DNA from 3 places in the Lelliottia sp. RD5 genome. Region 1 is predicted to be linked to each of the others. Evidence: predicted binding sites of a transcription regulator. Region 1 holds the regulator's gene; each other region holds the start of a gene.
The links. The regulator CRP, encoded in region 1, controls carbon source genes, mostly activating them, when cyclic AMP is high. The targets are predictions, from matches to a motif close to ATGTGANNNNNNTCACAT.
Positions count from the first base shown of each region.

Region 2: AC0LWE_RS02815 (PhzF family phenazine biosynthesis protein) is a predicted target of CRP. The motif match lies at 1,568-1,585, and genes of this name have one in related genera.
Region 3: AC0LWE_RS12530 (CidA/LrgA family protein) is a predicted target of CRP. The motif match lies at 1,730-1,747, and genes of this name have one in related genera.

Region 1 is NZ_JBVYHQ010000012.1:20,885-26,702, forward strand. It holds gene AC0LWE_RS21605 (hydrolase) at 1-509, shown strand, start outside; gene AC0LWE_RS21610 (YheU family protein) at 506-724, shown strand; gene AC0LWE_RS21615 (phosphoribulokinase) at 755-1,624, shown strand; gene AC0LWE_RS21620 (OsmC family protein) at 1,671-2,075, opposite strand; gene crp (cAMP-activated global transcriptional regulator CRP) at 2,385-3,017, shown strand; gene AC0LWE_RS21630 (YccS/YhfK family putative transporter) at 3,075-5,162, shown strand; gene argD (bifunctional acetylornithine/succinyldiaminopimelate transaminase) at 5,159-5,818, opposite strand, start outside.
Region 2 is NZ_JBVYHQ010000001.1:548,960-554,777, reverse strand. It holds gene AC0LWE_RS02825 (MarC family NAAT transporter) at 1-266, shown strand, start outside; gene AC0LWE_RS02820 (sugar transporter) at 296-1,492, opposite strand; gene AC0LWE_RS02815 (PhzF family phenazine biosynthesis protein) at 1,668-2,477, shown strand; gene AC0LWE_RS02810 (L-lactate dehydrogenase) at 2,469-3,413, opposite strand; gene AC0LWE_RS02805 (GNAT family N-acetyltransferase) at 3,565-4,047, shown strand; gene ptrR (putrescine utilization regulator PtrR) at 4,001-4,879, opposite strand; gene sad (succinate-semialdehyde dehydrogenase) at 4,979-5,818, shown strand, end outside.
Region 3 is NZ_JBVYHQ010000003.1:334,812-340,629, forward strand. It holds gene cdd (cytidine deaminase) at 1-462, opposite strand, end outside; gene AC0LWE_RS12525 (CidB/LrgB family autolysis modulator) at 591-1,286, opposite strand; gene AC0LWE_RS12530 (CidA/LrgA family protein) at 1,283-1,681, opposite strand; gene AC0LWE_RS12535 (hypothetical protein) at 1,897-2,160, shown strand; gene dusC (tRNA dihydrouridine(16) synthase DusC) at 2,248-3,180, shown strand; gene bglG (transcriptional antiterminator BglG) at 3,364-4,197, shown strand; gene bglF (PTS beta-glucoside transporter subunit IIABC) at 4,334-5,818, shown strand, end outside.

The DNA of each region.
Region 1 (5,818 bases):
CGCTGGACGCGGCGGTGATCGTCTCTGCGCCGTTTATGCTTGAGCAGTGCAGCTATCATATGGAAAAGGGCTTTTCGCGCGTTTATCAGCGCTATCTGCTGAATTTGCTGAAAGCCAACGCGGCACGCAAATTGAAAGCCTATCCCGATACGCTGCCGATCAACCTGCAACAGCTCAAGCGCATGCGCCGTCTGCGGGAGTTTGACGATCTGATCACCTCGAAGATCCACGGTTTTGCCGACGCGCTAGACTATTATCGTCAGTGCAGCGCCATGCCGTTGCTGAATCAGATAACCAAACCGACGCTGATTATCCACGCGAAAGACGATCCCTTTATGGATCACCATTCGATTCCGGCACCGGGCTATTTGCCGGCTAACGTGCAGTATCAGCTGACCGAACATGGCGGCCACGTTGGCTTTATCGGCGGCACGTTACGGCGTCCGAAAATGTGGCTGGAAACGCGTATCCCCGACTGGTTAACCCCCTGGCTGGAAAAAACACGATGATGATTCCCTGGCAAGATCTGGCTCCCGAAACGCTGGACAGTCTGATTGAAAGCTTTGTATTACGCGAAGGCACCGATTATGGTGAACATGAACGCTCGCTTGAACAAAAGGTCGCCGATGTGAAACGGCAGCTACAAAATGGCGAGGTGTTGCTGGTGTGGTCTGAACTGCACGAAACCGTCAACATCATGCCGCGCAATCAGTTTCGCGGCTGATCGCTTCATCATTCCAGTCAGGGAGTTGCTATGTCCGCCAGACATCCGGTTATTGCCGTTACGGGGTCAAGTGGTGCGGGAACCACGACCACCAGCCTCGCGTTTCGTAAGATTTTCGCGCAACTCAACTTGCGCGCCGCCGAGGTAGAAGGCGACAGTTTTCATCGCTATACCCGCCCCGAAATGGACATGGCGATCCGCAAGGCGCGCGATCTCGGCAAACACATCAGCTACTTCGGGCCAGACGCCAACGACTTCAGTTTGCTGGAGCAAACCTTTGCCGAGTACGGCCATACCGGCACAGGGCAATCGCGTAAATATCTGCATACCTATGACGAAGCGGTGCCGTGGAACCAGGTGCCCGGCACGTTTACGCCGTGGCAGCCGCTCCCGGAACCGACCGATGTGCTGTTTTATGAAGGATTGCACGGCGGTGTGGTAACGCCACAGCATGACGTAGCGCAGCACGTCGATTTGCTGGTCGGCGTGGTGCCTATCGTCAACCTGGAGTGGATCCAGAAACTCACTCGCGACACCAGCGAGCGCGGCCATTCGCGTGAAGCGGTCATGGACTCGGTGGTGCGCTCAATGGAAGATTACATTAACTTCCTGACGCCGCAGTTTTCCCGCACGCACATTAACTTCCAGCGCGTCCCGACGGTGGATACGTCGAATCCCTTCGCGGCAAAAACGATTCCGTCGCTGGACGAAAGCTTTGTGGTGATCCACTTCCGTAATCTGGACGATATTGATTATCCGTGGCTGCTGGCGATGCTGCAGGGCTCGTTTATTTCGCACATTAATACGCTGGTGGTGCCGGGCGGGAAGATGGGACTGGCGATGGAGCTGATCATGATGCCGCTGGTACAACGGCTGATGGAAGGCAAAAAGATCGAATGATCCTTTTCCCTCTCCTTGTGGGAGAGGGTCTGAATCTCGTCAACGCTTACGCGTCGATCACCTCGTAGGAGTGAGTGATTTTCACCGCTTTCTCCAGCATCAACGCCACCGAGCAGTACTTCTCCGCAGAAAGATCCACCGCACGGGAAACCGCGGCATCTTTCAACGCTTTGCCAGTCACAATGAAGTGCAGATTGATATGCGTAAACAGACGCGGTGCTTCTTCGCGACGCTCAGATGTCAGCTTCACTTCACAATCGGTGACGTCATGACGCCCTTTTTGCAGAATCGAGACGACGTCAATGGCGCTGCATCCGCCCGCCGCCATCAGCACCACTTCCATCGGGCTTGGCGCTTTATCGCCGGAGTTACCATCCATCAAAATCTGGTGTCCTGAAGCGGATTCGCCGAGGAACGTTAAACCTTCAACCCATTTCACACGCGCTTGCATTTTATTCACTCCGACGTTGCATTTTTCCGGACAGATTACCCGCGCGTTACAATTCTCGCAACGGAAGACGACCTGCGTCATGCTGAAGCGAGACACCAGGAGACACGCGGCAAAAGCTATGCTAAAACACTCTGGATGCTACAGTAATACATTGACGTTACACATGTATGCAGAGGACATCAAACATTACAGGCTGCAAACACTTATGACAGCCTAGTTCCCAGGTACGGGGAAGAATTCGATTGCAACCCCAGAGTCAGGATGCGATTTATGACTCTGGTGACAGCTTATAACAGAGGATAACAGCGCATGGTGCTTGGCAAACCGCAAACAGACCCGACTCTCGAATGGTTCTTGTCTCATTGCCATATTCATAAGTACCCATCGAAGAGCACGCTGATTCACCAGGGTGAAAAAGCGGAAACGTTGTATTACATCGTCAAAGGCTCGGTGGCAGTGCTTATTAAAGATGAAGAAGGAAAAGAGATGATCCTTTCTTATCTGAACCAGGGCGATTTCATCGGCGAACTGGGCCTGTTTGAAGAAGGCCAGGAACGTAGCGCCTGGGTACGTGCAAAATCAGCCTGTGAAGTGGCTGAAATCTCCTACAAAAAATTCCGTCAGTTGATTCAGGTTAACCCGGATATTCTGTTGCGCCTGTCTTCGCAGATGGCTCGCCGTCTGCAAATCACCTCCGAGAAAGTGGGTAACCTCGCCTTCCTGGATGTAACGGGTCGCATCGCGCAAACGCTGTTGAACCTGGCGAAACAGCCTGACGCTATGACCCACCCTGACGGCATGCAAATTAAAATTACCCGTCAGGAAATTGGTCAGATCGTGGGTTGCTCCCGTGAAACCGTTGGCCGTATCCTGAAAATGCTGGAAGATCAGAACCTGATCTCCGCCCACGGTAAAACCATCGTGGTTTACGGAACGCGTTAATTCCGGTCGAACGGCGTGCCATCGCAAGGTGTCACGCCGTTTTTGTCTCTGGCATCTATGTGGCGCAGGCTGATCTATCACCCGGAAGTTAACTACGCACTTCGGCAAACGCTGGTGTTATGTCTCCCCGTGGCCGTCGGTTTGATTCTGGGTCATCTGCAACACGGTCTGCTTTTTTCCCTCGTTCCTGCCTGCTGTAATATTGCCGGTCTCGATACCCCGCATAAACGCTTTTTCAAGCGCCTGATTATTGGCGGCTCGCTGTTTGCCGGATGCAGTCTCGCGGTACAGCTATTACTGGCGCGCGATATCCCCCTGCCGTTGATTTTGACCGTACTGGCACTCACGCTCGGCGTGACGGCGGAAATCAGTTCTCTGCATGCCCGCTTGCTTCCCGCCTCACTGATTGCATCGATCTTTACGCTCAGCCTCGCCGGGAATATGCCCGTCTGGGAACCGCTGCTGATCTACGCGTTTGGCACGCTGTGGTACGGATTATTCAACTGGTTCTGGTTCTGGATGTGGCGCGAGCAGCCGTTGCGCGAATCCTTAAGCCTGCTCTACGTTCAGCTCGCTGATTACTGCGAAGCAAAATACACCCTGCTGACGCAGCATACCGATCCGGAAAAGGCGCTGCCGCCGTTACTGACGCGTCAGCAAAAAGTGGTCGATTTAATCAGCCAGTGTTATCAGCAGCTACACATGCTGGCGGCCAATAAAAACCATGAATACAAACGGCTGCTGCGCACGTTTCAGGTAGGGCTGGATTTACAGGAACATATTTCCGTCAGCCTGCATCATCCACAGGAAGTGCAAAAGCTGGTGGAGCGCAGTCACGCCGAAGCGGTGATCCGCTGGAATGCCCAGACGGTCGCGGCGCGACTGCGCGTGCTGGCTGACGATATTCTCTATCACCGCTACCCCACGCGCTTTACCATGGATAAACAGTTGGGCGCGCTGGAGAAAATTGCCCGTCAGCATCCCGATAATCCGGTCGGACAGTTCTGCGCCTGGCACTTCAGCCGTATCGCACGCGTGCTGCGCACCCAGCGTCCGCTCTATTCCCGTGATCTGATGGCGGATAAGCAGAAACGTTTGCCGCTGCTGCCGGCGCTCAAAAGCTATCTGTCATTTAAATCCCCTGCTTTGCGTAATGCGGCGCGCATTAGCGTGATGCTCAGTATCGCCAGCCTGATGGGCGTGGCGCTGCATTTACCCAAGCCCTACTGGATTTTAATGACCGTGCTGTTCGTGACGCAGAACGGCTATGGCGCGACGCGGGTGCGGATCCTGCACCGGGCGGGCGGAACCCTTGCCGGTCTGGTGATTGCGGGCGTCACGCTGCACTTCCACGTCCCGGACGGTTACACCCTGGCGGGCATGCTGCTTATCACGCTGGTCAGCTATCTGTTTATCCGTAAAAACTACGGCTGGGCGATGGTCGGCTTTACGGTCACCGCGGTGTATACCCTGCAACTGCTTACCCTGAATGGCGAACAGTTTATTGTCGCCCGACTGGTGGATACGCTGATTGGCTGTCTGATTGCGTTTGGCGGTATGGTCTGGCTGTGGCCACAGTGGCAAAGCGGCCTGTTGCGCCAGAATGCGCATGATGCGCTCGAGGCCGACCAGCAGGCTATTCGCCTGATTCTCAGTGCCGATCCGCAGCCGTCGCCGCTGGCGTACCAACGTATGAAGGTCAATCAGGCTCATAACGCGCTGTTTAACTCGCTGAATCAGGCCATGCAAGAGCCGGGCTTTAATTCGCACTATCTGGCCGATATGAAACTGTGGGTCACCCACAGCCAATTCATTGTCGAGCATATCAACGCGATGACTACGCTGGCGCGCGAGCATACGATGCTGACGCCGGATTTGGCGCAGCGTTATTTGCAGTCGTGTGAAATTGCGTTGCAGCGGTGTCAGCAGCGCCTGGAATATGACGCGCCGGGTGAATCAGGGGATATGAATATTCTTGAAGGACCAGAAACGCTCACCTACGGTCCGATGAGCACGCTGGAACAGCACTTGCAGCGCATACTCGGGCATCTGAACACCATGCATACCATTTCATCGGTCGCCTGGCGACAACGCCCGCATCATGGAATTTGGTTAACGCGCCTGCTGCGGCGCGAATCCCATTAACCCTTAACGATTTTCCCTACCGCCGCGGCAAAGCGCGCCATACCGTCGTCGATATCCTGTGCTTCAACCACCAGCGACGGTGCAAAGCGCATCACGTCCGGTCCAGCATTCAGCACCATCACCCCTTCGTGCGCGGCAGCATGGAGGAAATCACGCGCGCGGCCCTGGTATTGTGGCTTCAGTTCTGCGCCAACCAGCAGCCCCATTCCACGAATATCGCTGAACACATCGTACTGGGCATCAATCTGCTGAAGATGTTTCACAAACTGTTCGCGTTTCATACTCACACCGTTCAGCACGTCTGGCGTGTTGATAATATCAAACGCCGCACCCGCGATAGCACAAGCCAGCGGATTCCCGCCGTAGGTCGACCCGTGAGATCCCACGTGGAATGCCGACGCGATCTCCTGGGTTGTCAGCACAGCACTGACCGGGAAGCCGCCCCCGAGCGCTTTGGCGCTTGTCAGAATGTCCGGCGTCACGCCGTAATGCATGTAGGCAAACAGGGAGCCGGTACGCCCCATACCGCTCTGCACTTCATCAAACACCAGCAGCGCCTGATGTTCGTCGCACAGTTCACGCAGGCCTTTCAGGAACTCTGGCGTCGCCGCCATTACACCGCCTTCACCCTGAATCGGCTCAACCACAATCGCGCA
Region 2 (5,818 bases), on a different contig from region 1:
CGATAGCGATGATCATCAGCTCCGCCTCAACGGTGCGTGATGGCTCGACGTTCTCCGAGTGGGTAGTGATGGTTGCACCGCCGCTGATTTTTGCGCTGATTGGCGTCATTCTGTGGGGCAGTTTACGCAGTTCCGGGGCGATCATGCGCTGGGTTGGCAAAGGGGGCATCGAAGCGATTTCGCGTTTGATGGGCTTCCTGCTGGTCTGCATGGGTGTGCAGTTTATTATTAACGGCGTGCTGGAAATTATTAAAAACTACCATTAATAAAAAAGGTGGCCTCAGCCACCTCTTTTTTATCCGTGATGCGGCTGCTCTTCGAGCGCCACTGGCCATTTGCGGAATATCAGAATCGACCAGATAAACGCCGCCAGGGCGGGAATGGCACCCAGATATCCAATCGACGACATCGACAGGTGAAGGCTGATTTGATTTCCGACGAGCGCGCCTGCGCCGATACCAATATTGAATATCCCCGAAAAGAGTGACATCGCCACGTCCGTTGCATCAGGCGCCAGCGCCAGCACTTTAACCTGCATACCCAGGCCGATAATCATGATCGCCACGCCCCAGAAAATGCTCAGGATGGCCAGATGGCTTTCGCTTTGCGCGGCGGGCATCAACAGCAACAGGCACGCCAGCAGCAGGCCAATGGCGCTGCTGACCAGCAGAGAGGCGTGTTTATTCCCGAGTTTCCCGAACAGCACGCTGCCGATAATCCCCGCGCCGCCCAGAATCAACAGCAATACCGTGGCGACGTTAGCGCTAAAGCCTGCCACCACCTGCACAAAGGGTTCGATGTAGCTGTAGGCCGTGTAATGGGCGGTCACGACTACCACCGTCAGCAGATAAATGCTCATCAGCGCCGGGCGACGGAACAGCAGCGGCAGACTTTTCAACGAGCCAGAATGTTCACTCGGCAGTTTTGGCAGCAGCTTGATCAAACACAGCAGGGTAATCAGCGCGCCCAGGCCGATCGCGAAGAAAGTGGTGCGCCAGCCAAAATATTGCCCGACGATTCGACCCAACGGCAGACCCAACACCATCGCCAGCGCCGTACCGGTCGCCAGCAGACTGAGCGCCTGTGCACGTTTACCGGCAGGTGCCAGACGTATGGCGAGCGAGGCGGTAATCGACCAGAAAATCGCGTGCGCAAAGGCAATGCCAATGCGGCTTATCACCAGCACGGTAAAGTTCCACGCCAGGAAGGAAAGCACGTGGCTGGCGATAAACAACACAAACAGCCCGATCAGCAGTTTTCGGCGTTCCATCTGGCTGGTCAGCAGCATAAAGGGCAATGACATCAGCGCCACGACCCACGCGTAAATCGTCAGCATGATGCCAACCTGCGCCGTTTCCATCTGGAAACTGTGGGCAATGTCAGACAGCAGGCCAACCGGGACAAATTCAGTGGTATTAAAAATAAAGGCGGCAATGGCCAGCGTGACCACACGTAGCCACGCGACCTTGCGGGAAACCGTGTTTGTTGTCATAGGAATAAAACGCATTCGTTGCAGATAAGAAGAGAGGGCGATCTTAAAGCGTAAACTGGCTAAAAGACAACCATTATGTGACGCAGATCTCAAAATTTACCTTATCGAAAAGGTAGCGCAGATCGTTGTTTTCACAGAAGATGAGGACAACACAACAAGAACAGGCGGTAAGACAATGCAGGAAATTGAATTTTATCTGGTTGATGCATTCAGCGATAAATCCTTTGGCGGCAATGCGGCAGCGGTCTGTCCGCTTGAAGAGTGGCTGCCTGACGAGACGCTGCTGAAGATGGCGCAGCAGCACAACCAGTCAGAAACTGCCTTTTTTGTTCGCACCGACGAGGGCTTTGCGCTGCGCTGGTTCACCACGCAGTATGAAATTAACCTGTGCGGACATGCCACGCTGGCGGCGGCGCATGTGATTTTTGAGTATCTCGATTATCCGCAGACCGAAATCGTCTTTTCAACGCGTTTTGTTGGCAATCTCACCGTTAAGCGCAACGGCGACTGGCTGACGCTGAATTTCCCGGCGTGGGAAAGCGAGACGGTGGAGAATCCGCCCGCACTGCTCTTCAGCGCGCTCGGTATTTCCAGCGCAAAAGAGGTCCGCGCGGGTCGCGATTACATGGTGGTGCTGGAGAACCAACAGCAGGTAGAGTCTTTAACGCCCGATATCGCGGCGATGCTCCCGCTGGAGAAAATGGTCTGCGTGACAGCACCCGGCGATGAGTATGATTTTGTCAGCCGCTTTTTCTGTCCGGGAGAAGGGGTGCCGGAAGATCCCGTCACCGGGTCAACGCACAGCATGCTGATCCCCTACTGGAGCGCGAAACTGGGCAAAACGCAGATGCGCGCCCGCCAGGTCTCTGCTCGTGGCGGGGATCTGCGCTGTGAATTACAGGGTGACCGCGTGCTGATTGCCGGTCAGGCCACGCTGTATATGAAAGGCAAAATCTTCCTGCGTCAGGCGTCCGTTCTAGGGTAATCGGGCGATATTGGCCTTAATTACCTCGGCAGAGTGGCGGAATTTGACCTGTTCATCTTCCGCCAGTTGCAGCTCAATAATTTGCTGAACGCCGCTTTGCGCCAGCACGGCGGGCACCCCAATCGCTAGCCCCTCCATTCCATATTCCCCCTCCAGCACGCAGGAAATCGCCAGCGCGCGGTGACTGCCGGTGAAAATATTGCGGCAAATCTCAGCAATCGTTCCGGCAATGCCGTATTCGGTGCAGCCTTTGCGGTTATAGATATCGAAACCCTGACGGCGAACCTTCTCTGCGAGCTGCTGACGGTCAAGCGTTTCACCGGTGTGGCGCTGATAGACTTCGCCGATCGGCGAGCCGTAAACCGAGGAGTGCGACCAAACCGGGAACTGGGTGTCGCCGTGCTCGCCGAGAATAAAAGCGTCGATGCTTTGCGCACCAATATCCAGCGCCTGCGCGAGTGTACGACGTAATCGCGTTGTATCCAGCCAAACGCCGGTGCCGATCACCTGGCTGCGCGGCAGACCTGACAGTGTCCACACCTGCCAGGTGATGATATCGCAGGGATTGGTGGCGATCAGAAAGATGCCGTTAAAGCCGTTTTCCATCATCTGCGGGACCAGGCCTTTTACAATCCGCGCAGTGTTAGTCAGCTCATCAAGACGGGTTTGCCCGGGCTTGAGCGCGCCGCCCGACACGGTGATTACCGCGATATCCACATCCGCGCAGTCGCGCGCGTCGCGCGTCGAAATGCTCATCATGCCCGGCATATACGCGGCGGCATCCGCCAGATCCTGTGCGTGCCCTTCGGCGCGATCCCGGTTGAGGTCCACCAGAATGAGTTCTTCACAGATATTCTGATTGAGCAGGGCATAGGCGGCAGACGCGCCCACATTACCTGCTCCAATGATCATCACTTTACGGGCTTTGGTATTCATGTGTTGTCCATTCAGTTTCACGGCGGCTATAACAAAATTACTGCTGTCTCCCGCGTTCGTGCAACTGATGAACGTCATCATAAGTTAATACTATGAAGCGCTTACAAAGGCGGGGCGCTATCCTGGAATAAAAACAACAAAGGAGCCTGCCATGTATTCCATTACCTCTGAATCTGCCGCCCATCCGGACATTGTCTCGCTCATCGCCGCGCTTGATGCGTATCAGAGCGAACTCTATCCCGCTGAAAGTAACCATCTGCTCGATCTGACTCAACTCTCGACGGACAGCCTGATCATGATGGTGATCCGCGATCGCCAGCTTAAGGCGGTGGGATGCGGCGCTATCGTCCTGAACGGCGACGGCACCGGAGAGATGAAGCGCGTCTATATCGATCCCACCCATCGCGGACAACAGTTAGGTGAAAAACTGCTGGCCGCGCTGGAAGACGAAGCGTTATCTCGCGGATGCCATACGCTACGCCTGGAAACCGGCATCAAGCAGCACGCCGCAGTGCGACTGTATGAAAACCACGGGTACGGTTTGCGCGAGGCGTTTGCCCCTTACGTTGCTGACCCGCTCAGCCTATTTATGGAGAAGGCGCTGGTGGCTGACGTTCGTTTAGCAGTGCTATAAACGCCTCAAGCGGGCGCGTCATCGCCCCGCGTCGCCACACCAGCCAGGTCGTCAGCCAGCGCCAGTTTTCCGCCAGCGGCCAGGCTTCAACCTGATGATGCCCCGGCATGCTTTCCAGCATCGAGCGGGGCATCAGCGCAATACCCGCTCCGGCAATGACGCAGGCGAGCATCCCGTGATAAGACTCCATCTCATGAATACGGCCAGGCATTGACCGGTCGGCATGAAACCAGCTTTCCAGATGACGCCGATATGAGCAGTTGGCGCGAAAGGCATACACGTCACAGCCGCTCACCTGCGTGGCGCATGATACCTCTGCGTGTCCGGCAGCGGCCACCAGCATCATCTCTTCCTGATACACCGGCATTCCGTCAAGTTCCGGGTGGGACAGCGGGCCATCGACAAACGCGGCGCTTAATGTACCTTCCAGCACACCATCGATCATCGTGCCGGACGGGCCGGTTGACAGGGCAAACTGGATACGCGGATAGCGCTGATTGAACTGCGCCAGCGATTCAGGAATGCGCACAGCTGCGGTGCTCTCCAGCGAGCCCAGCGAAAACAAACCCTGCGGCTCATCACCGGAAACGACCATCCGTGCTTCATCCACCTGCGCCAGAATCTGTTTGCTGTAACGCAGAAAATTGTGTCCAGCCGGAGAAAGCCGCAGGCGTTGATTCTCGCGGATAAACAGCTCAACGCCCAGGTCGGCCTCGAGCTGACGAATACGCGTCGTCAGATTTGACGGCACGCGATGCACCTTTTGCGCGGCCTGGGTGATGCTCCCGGCTTGGGCCACGGCGTTAAACATTTCAAGCTGAGTTAAATCCATGCCATTCTCGATTCGTGAATAAGTGGGTTAATATTATTCAGTTTTAAGAAATAGCAGAGTCGACCACAATGAATCAACTTTTATTCCGTGGAGATCCTTATGACGTATTCATCTGCAACTCACGCTGTGTCTGTTAACCCGGCGAATGGTAAAACCCTGGCGGCATACCCGTGGGCGACGCAACACGACGTTGATCGGGCTATCGCACTCGCTGACGCAGGCTTTCGTCAGTGGCGCCAGGAAAGCGTTGCTCATCGCGCGCAAAAGCTGCGCGACCTGGGCGAAGCAATACGGGTGCGCGCTGAAGAGATGGCGCAAATTATGTCCCGCGAAATGGGCAAGCCGATTGTGCAGGCGCGGGCCGAAGTGACCAAAACCGCCGCGCTTTGCGACTGGTACGCCCAGCACGGTCCGGCGATGCTGAATGCTGAACCTACGCTTGTCGAAAATCAAAAAGCGGTCATTGCCTATCGACCGCTCGGCGCGATTCTGGCGGTGATGCCGTGGAATTTCCCGCTGTGGCAAGTGCTGCGCGGCGCGGTGCCTATTCTGCTGGCGGGTAACAGCTATCTGCTCAAGCATGCGCCCAATGTGCTTGGATCGGCCGACCTTATCGGTCAGATTTTTACTGATGCCGGTTTCCCAAAAGGCGTTTTTGGATGGGTCAATGCCACCAATGACGGCGTCAGCCAGGCGATTAACGACAAACGCATTGCCGCAGTTACCGTCACCGGCAGCGTGCGTGCAGGCGCGGCGATTGGAGCACAGGCTGCGGCGGCGTTGAAAAAATGCGTGCTGGAACTGGGCGGTTCCGATCCGTTTATCGTACTGGATGATGCCGATTTGGATCTGGCGGTGAAAGCCGCGGTAACGGGGCGCTACCAGAATACCGGACAGGTTTGCGCAGCGGCCAAACGGTTTATCATCGAAGAGGGCATT
Region 3 (5,818 bases), on a different contig from region 1:
TGGCTCACGACCCGGCAGGTTGATGCGCAGTTCCAGACCGCTGTTCAGCTCATTCATAAACTGGCGACAGTGACCGCAAGGGGTGTAGTTAACGGTGATGGCTTTCAGGGCATGTTCCCCGCGCAGCCAGGCGTGACTGATCGCGCTCTGCTCTGCGTGGACAGTTTGTTGCATCGTCGCACCCAGGAACTCCATGTTCCCGCCGAAATACCATGTGCCACTCACGCCGCGCGCGATGGCACCAACGTTGAAGTGGGAAAGGTCGGCTCTTGCGCAGGCAGCGGCCAGCGGGAGCAGTGCGAAAGCCAGCGCGTCTTCGTCGAGTCCCGTAGCCTGTTTAAGCATCGTGACCTGCTCAGCCGTCAGCAAGGCGGGGAAGTGCTCATCCGCCAGAACCGGAGCCAGGGCTGATTGCAAATTCTCGGCGAGCTGGGCGAAAGCAGATTGAAAACGTGGGTGCATGGCAATGCCTCATAAAGGTTAATGGATCGGTAGTTTACGGAGCCACTACCGCTTTATATGTGATCCAGTTCTCATTATGTATGCAACTTATGAAATCAAAATGAAAATTGCGCGACGCATCGCAAATTTTAGCCCACCACAGCCAGAATGATCGGGAATAAGAACGGCGCAATGAGCGACGTCATGATCCCACAGATCACCAGGGCCAACGAGCTAAACGCGCCTTCCTGATAATCCAGTTCCGCGCAACGCGCAGTGCCGAGCGCATGCGATGCGGTTCCCATTGCCAGCCCACGTGCCGCTTTGGTTCGAATGCGCATCACATTCAGCAGCGAGTGACCGAATACGGCACCCAAAATACCGACAAAAATCACACACATCGCGCTAATCGCGGGAATGCCACCAATGCTGCCACCCACGGCCATCGCAATCGGTGTGGTCACGGATTTCGGTAATATTGAGGCGGCGATTTGCGGCGAAGCGCCCATCAGCAGGGCAACAGATGTCCCTGTCACCATCGCGACGACGCTGCCAATCAGGCAGATCGTGATGATGGATTTCCAGCGAGCCCGGATCTGGTGAAGCTGCTCGTAGAGTGGAAACGCCAGGGCAACGACCGCAGGCTGCAACAGATCGTTCAAAATTTTGCTGCCCGCAAAGTAGCGCTCGTAAGGAATGTGGGCGATCAGCAGGAAGGGAATAATCACCACCATGGCTACCAGCAGCGGATTGAGCAGCGGCATTTTAAAACGGGCAGCCAGTTTCCGTGCAGCGAAGAAAACCACCAGCGTTAACGGCAGTGACCACCAGATATTGGCCATCATTTTTGGTTTCCTTTTTGCCCTACCACTTTACGTTCGCCATGCACCAGATGCGAACTCCAGCTCACCACAAGGAACACCACCAGCGTGCTGATGGCGCATGAGACAACAATCGGACCAAACTGGGCTTTCAGCACATCGTAATATTGCATCACCCCCACGCCGATCGGCACGAACAGCAGCGCCATATAACGAATCAGCACGAAGCATCCAGGGTTGACCCACTTTGGCGGCAAAATTTGTAGCGCCAGTAGCAAAAACATAATCAGCATGCCGATTATGCTGCCCGGAATGGTGATAGGCAGTAGAGACGCGACGAAAATGCCTGCATAGAGGCAAGCGTAAATAAGGATAAACGCGCGCAGATATTGCCAGACAGCATTGAGAAATTTGATCATGGTGAAAGTCCTTGATGAAACGCATTCATCATACAATTAAACCTGGAAACGTGCTACGGATCACATCATGAAATTTGAGCATACCAGACATTCCTTTTTGGAACGTCGGGCATTTCCCCAGGATTAAGGGTAAAGGTGATATAAAACAGTGTAGTACCGGGCAGTTTTTCGGCGGTAATGATATGATAAATCTCTCGCACAGGCAGGAGATCCTCATGCCAGAATATTTCATTTTCAAAAAGGGCAGTGCGGTTCACGCACGGCCAGCTGCAGATATTGACGCCGCGTCTGCGCTCAAAGAGCAGGGCTACGAAAAGCAGTTCGAAGAAATCATTGCTTCAGATGAGAAAAGCGCCCTTGCGCGATTTGCTTCCATTAAGAAAGAAGAACAACTGACCGTGCACGCGTTTATGACGGGACCGGCGATCATTTCGCTGGCGCTTGTCATCATGGTGGTCATCGGTTTTGTGTTGACGTGATATCGCCTCGGGACGCGCGTTAAACAGCCCTTTCCACGCGCCAGGAGAGCGGCTACCATAGCGCGTCTTTTTTCACAGGTATTGAGAATGCGTGTATTACTGGCGCCGATGGAAGGTGTGCTCGACTCACTGGTGCGCGAGCTGCTGACCGAGGTTAATGATTACGATCTCTGCGTCACCGAGTTTTTGCGTGTGGTGGATATGCTGTTGCCTGCAAAGTCGTTTTATCGCCTCTGCCCGGAATTGCATCGTCAGAGTCGGACGACGTCAGGCACGCTGGTTCGCATTCAGCTTCTGGGCCAATACCCCGAGTGGCTGGCGGAAAACGCTGCGCGGGCCGTGGAACTGGGCTCTTATGGCGTTGATCTCAACTGCGGCTGCCCGTCGAAAATGGTTAACGGGAGCGGGGGCGGCGCAACGCTGCTCAAAGATCCTGAGCTGATTTATCGCGGCGCGAAAGCGATGCGTGAAGCCGTGCCTTCTCATCTGCCCGTCACGGTAAAAGTGCGTTTGGGCTGGGACAGTGGCGATCGCCAGTTTGAGATTGCGGATGCTGTTCAGCAGGCGGGCGCGAGCGAACTGGTCGTTCACGGGCGTACCAAAGAAGACGGTTACAAAGCGGAGCGCATTAACTGGCAGGCGATTCGCGACATTCGCCAACGGCTGAATATTCCTGTTATCGCCAATGGTGAAATATGGGATTACGCAAGTGCGCAAGCCTGTCTACAGGAAACGGGCTGTGACTCGGTGATGATCGGTCGCGGTGCCCTCAATATTCCAAATCTGAGCCGGGTGATTAAATATAACGAACCGCGCATGGCCTGGCCTGATGTGGTGACGCTGTTGCAAAAATATACTCGACTCGAAAAGCAGGGCGACACCGGGTTATATCACGTTGCTCGTATCAAACAGTGGTTGAGTTATTTACGCAAAGAATACGATGAGGCGCTGGGGTTATTTCACGAAATCCGCACGCTGCAAACGTCAGCGGATATTGCTCGCGTCATCCAGTCCAAATAAAACGGATAACCCCGTCTTTCCGGCGATACTAATCACGATCTAAATCACATTTTTACTCGTGACGCATTGAGGCCATGAATGAAAGTGATAGAGTGACAAAACTGGATTGTTACTGCTACGGCAGGCAAAACCTGATTTTCTGGCATTTGTCGGAGGTCAGGTTTTTTTGTTTCTGGGGTTCCAATGAAAATCGCCAAAATTCTTAATAATAATGTGGTGGTTGTTCTGGATGAGCACGGGCGTGAGCAGGTCGTGATGGGCCGTGGGCTGGCCTTTCAGAAACGCATCGGTGAAGATCTGGACACAGATAAAATAGAGAAAGTGTTCGCGCTGCAAAGCGATGAACTGGTCGGACGGCTTGGGGAATTACTCAGTCAAATTCCCCTTGAAGTGATGACCACCTGCGATCGCATTATTGGGCTGGCGGCGCAGAGACTCGGAAAATTGCAGGACAGCGTCTACATCACGTTAACGGACCACTGTAACTTTGCCATCGAGCGGCAAAAGAAAGGGGTCGCTATCAAGAACGTATTGTTATGGGAAATTCGACGTCTGTATCCGAAGGAATTCGCTCTGGGCCAGGAGGCTCGCGCAATTATTGCCAAACGGTTGGGGGTTGAGCTTGCCGAAGATGAAGCCGGTTTTATCGCCCTGCATCTGGTGACTGCACAACTCAACAGCGAAATGCCAGAAGTGATGCACGTGACCCGCGTGATGCAGGAAATCTTACAGCTGGTGAAATATCAGCTGCAGCTGGAGTACGACGAAGAGTCACTAAGCTATCAACGTTTTGTGACGCATTTGAAGTTCTTTGCCCAACGAATGCTGACCCGTACCGTGGTGCAGGACGACGATGTGTCGCTGCATACAGCGGTGAAGGATAACTACGCTAAAGCGTGGAAGTGTGCGGAAAAGATTGGGCAGCATTTGCAGAATAGCTATCAGCGAGAGCTGACGACCGAAGAAATTATGTTCCTCGCCATTCATATTGAACGGGTGAGAAAAGAAGGGCGTTAAGCCCCAAAACTGGATTGTTACTGCATACCGCAGGCAAAACCTGAGCGCGGCTTCTGAAAGGAAGACGTTCTCGGGTTTTTTTATTTTTATACTCAGTCAACCGGTGCCTGTGGGCATCAGATGTAAGGAAATCGAAATGGAATACCAAGCTTTGGCGAAGGATATTCTTGCCCATGTTGGGGGGAAAGAGAATATCGTCAGTCTGGTTCATTGCGCCACCCGGCTTCGTTTCAAATTAAAAGAGAATCAAAAAGCAGATGCGCAAGGGCTCAAGAAAAATCCGGGCGTAATTATGGTTGTCGAAAGCGGCGGACAGTTTCAGGTGGTCATCGGAAATCACGTTCACGACGCCTGGCAGGCGGTGCGGGCAGAAGCAGGCTTGACGGACGAAACCCCCGTGGCGGCTGATGAACAGGGTGATAAAGGCAATCTGCTGGGACGCCTGATTGACATCGTGTCAGGCATTTTCACCCCATTTATCGGCATACTGGCGGCCTCCGGTATTCTGAAAGGGCTGCTGGCACTGGCGGTAGTCTGCGGTTGGCTCTCGACCGACAGCGGAACGTACAAAATTTGGTTCGCGGCAAGCGATGCGCTGTTCTTCTTCTTCCCGCTGGTGCTGGGCTACACCGCCGGTAAAAAGTTTGGCGGCAATCCGTTTATCACCATGGTCATCGGCGGGGCGCTCACGCATCCGATGATGATTCAGGCGTTTGAAGCCAGCCAACAGGTGGGGGCGGTGTCAGAGGCGTTCATGGGTATTCCCGTGACCTGGTTTAACTACAGCTCCTCAGTCATTCCAATCATTCTTGCTGCGTGGGTGAGTTGCTGGCTGGAAAAGCAGAGCAGCAAATTATTACCGTCGTCGATGAAAAACTTCTTCGCGCCGCTCATCTGTTTAGTCGTGACCGTACCGCTGACGTTCTTGATTATTGGTCCCGTCGCTACCTGGCTGAGCCAGCTACTGGCGAACGGCTATCAGTGGATTTATGTTCTGGCACCGTGGCTGGCTGGGGCGGCAATGGGGGCACTGTGGCAGGTCTGCGTGATCTTTGGGCTGCACTGGGGGCTGGTGCCATTGATGATCAATAACCTGGCTGTACTTGGCCACGACTCAATGCTGCCAATGCTGCTGCCTGCGGTGATGGGGCAGGTGGGGGCCGCACTGGGTATATTCCTGCTTACCCGGGACGCGCGCCAGAAGATGATAGCGGGTTCCTCCGTTACCGCAGGGATTTTCGGCATCACCGAACCGGCTGTGTATGGCGTTAACCTGCCGCTGCGACGCCCGTTTATCTTCGGTTGCGTGGCGGGCGCGGTGGGGGGCGCGATTGTAGGCTTTAGCGATACGCACGTTTACTCCTTTGGCTTTGCCAATATCTTTACCGTGGCGCAGATGATCCCGCCGGGCGGCGTGAATTCCACGCTTTGGGGCGGCATTATCGGCACGCTTGTGGCGCTGGTCTTGAGCTGCGTCATGACGCTGATCGCTGGGTTACCTAAAAGTGCAGCGCAGGATGAGCAGGTTATAACAGCATGCGAGGACGACGTTTTGGCTCCAATGAGCGGAACCGTGTTGGCGCTTGATCAGGTGCCCGACGCCACCTTTGCCAGCGGCTTA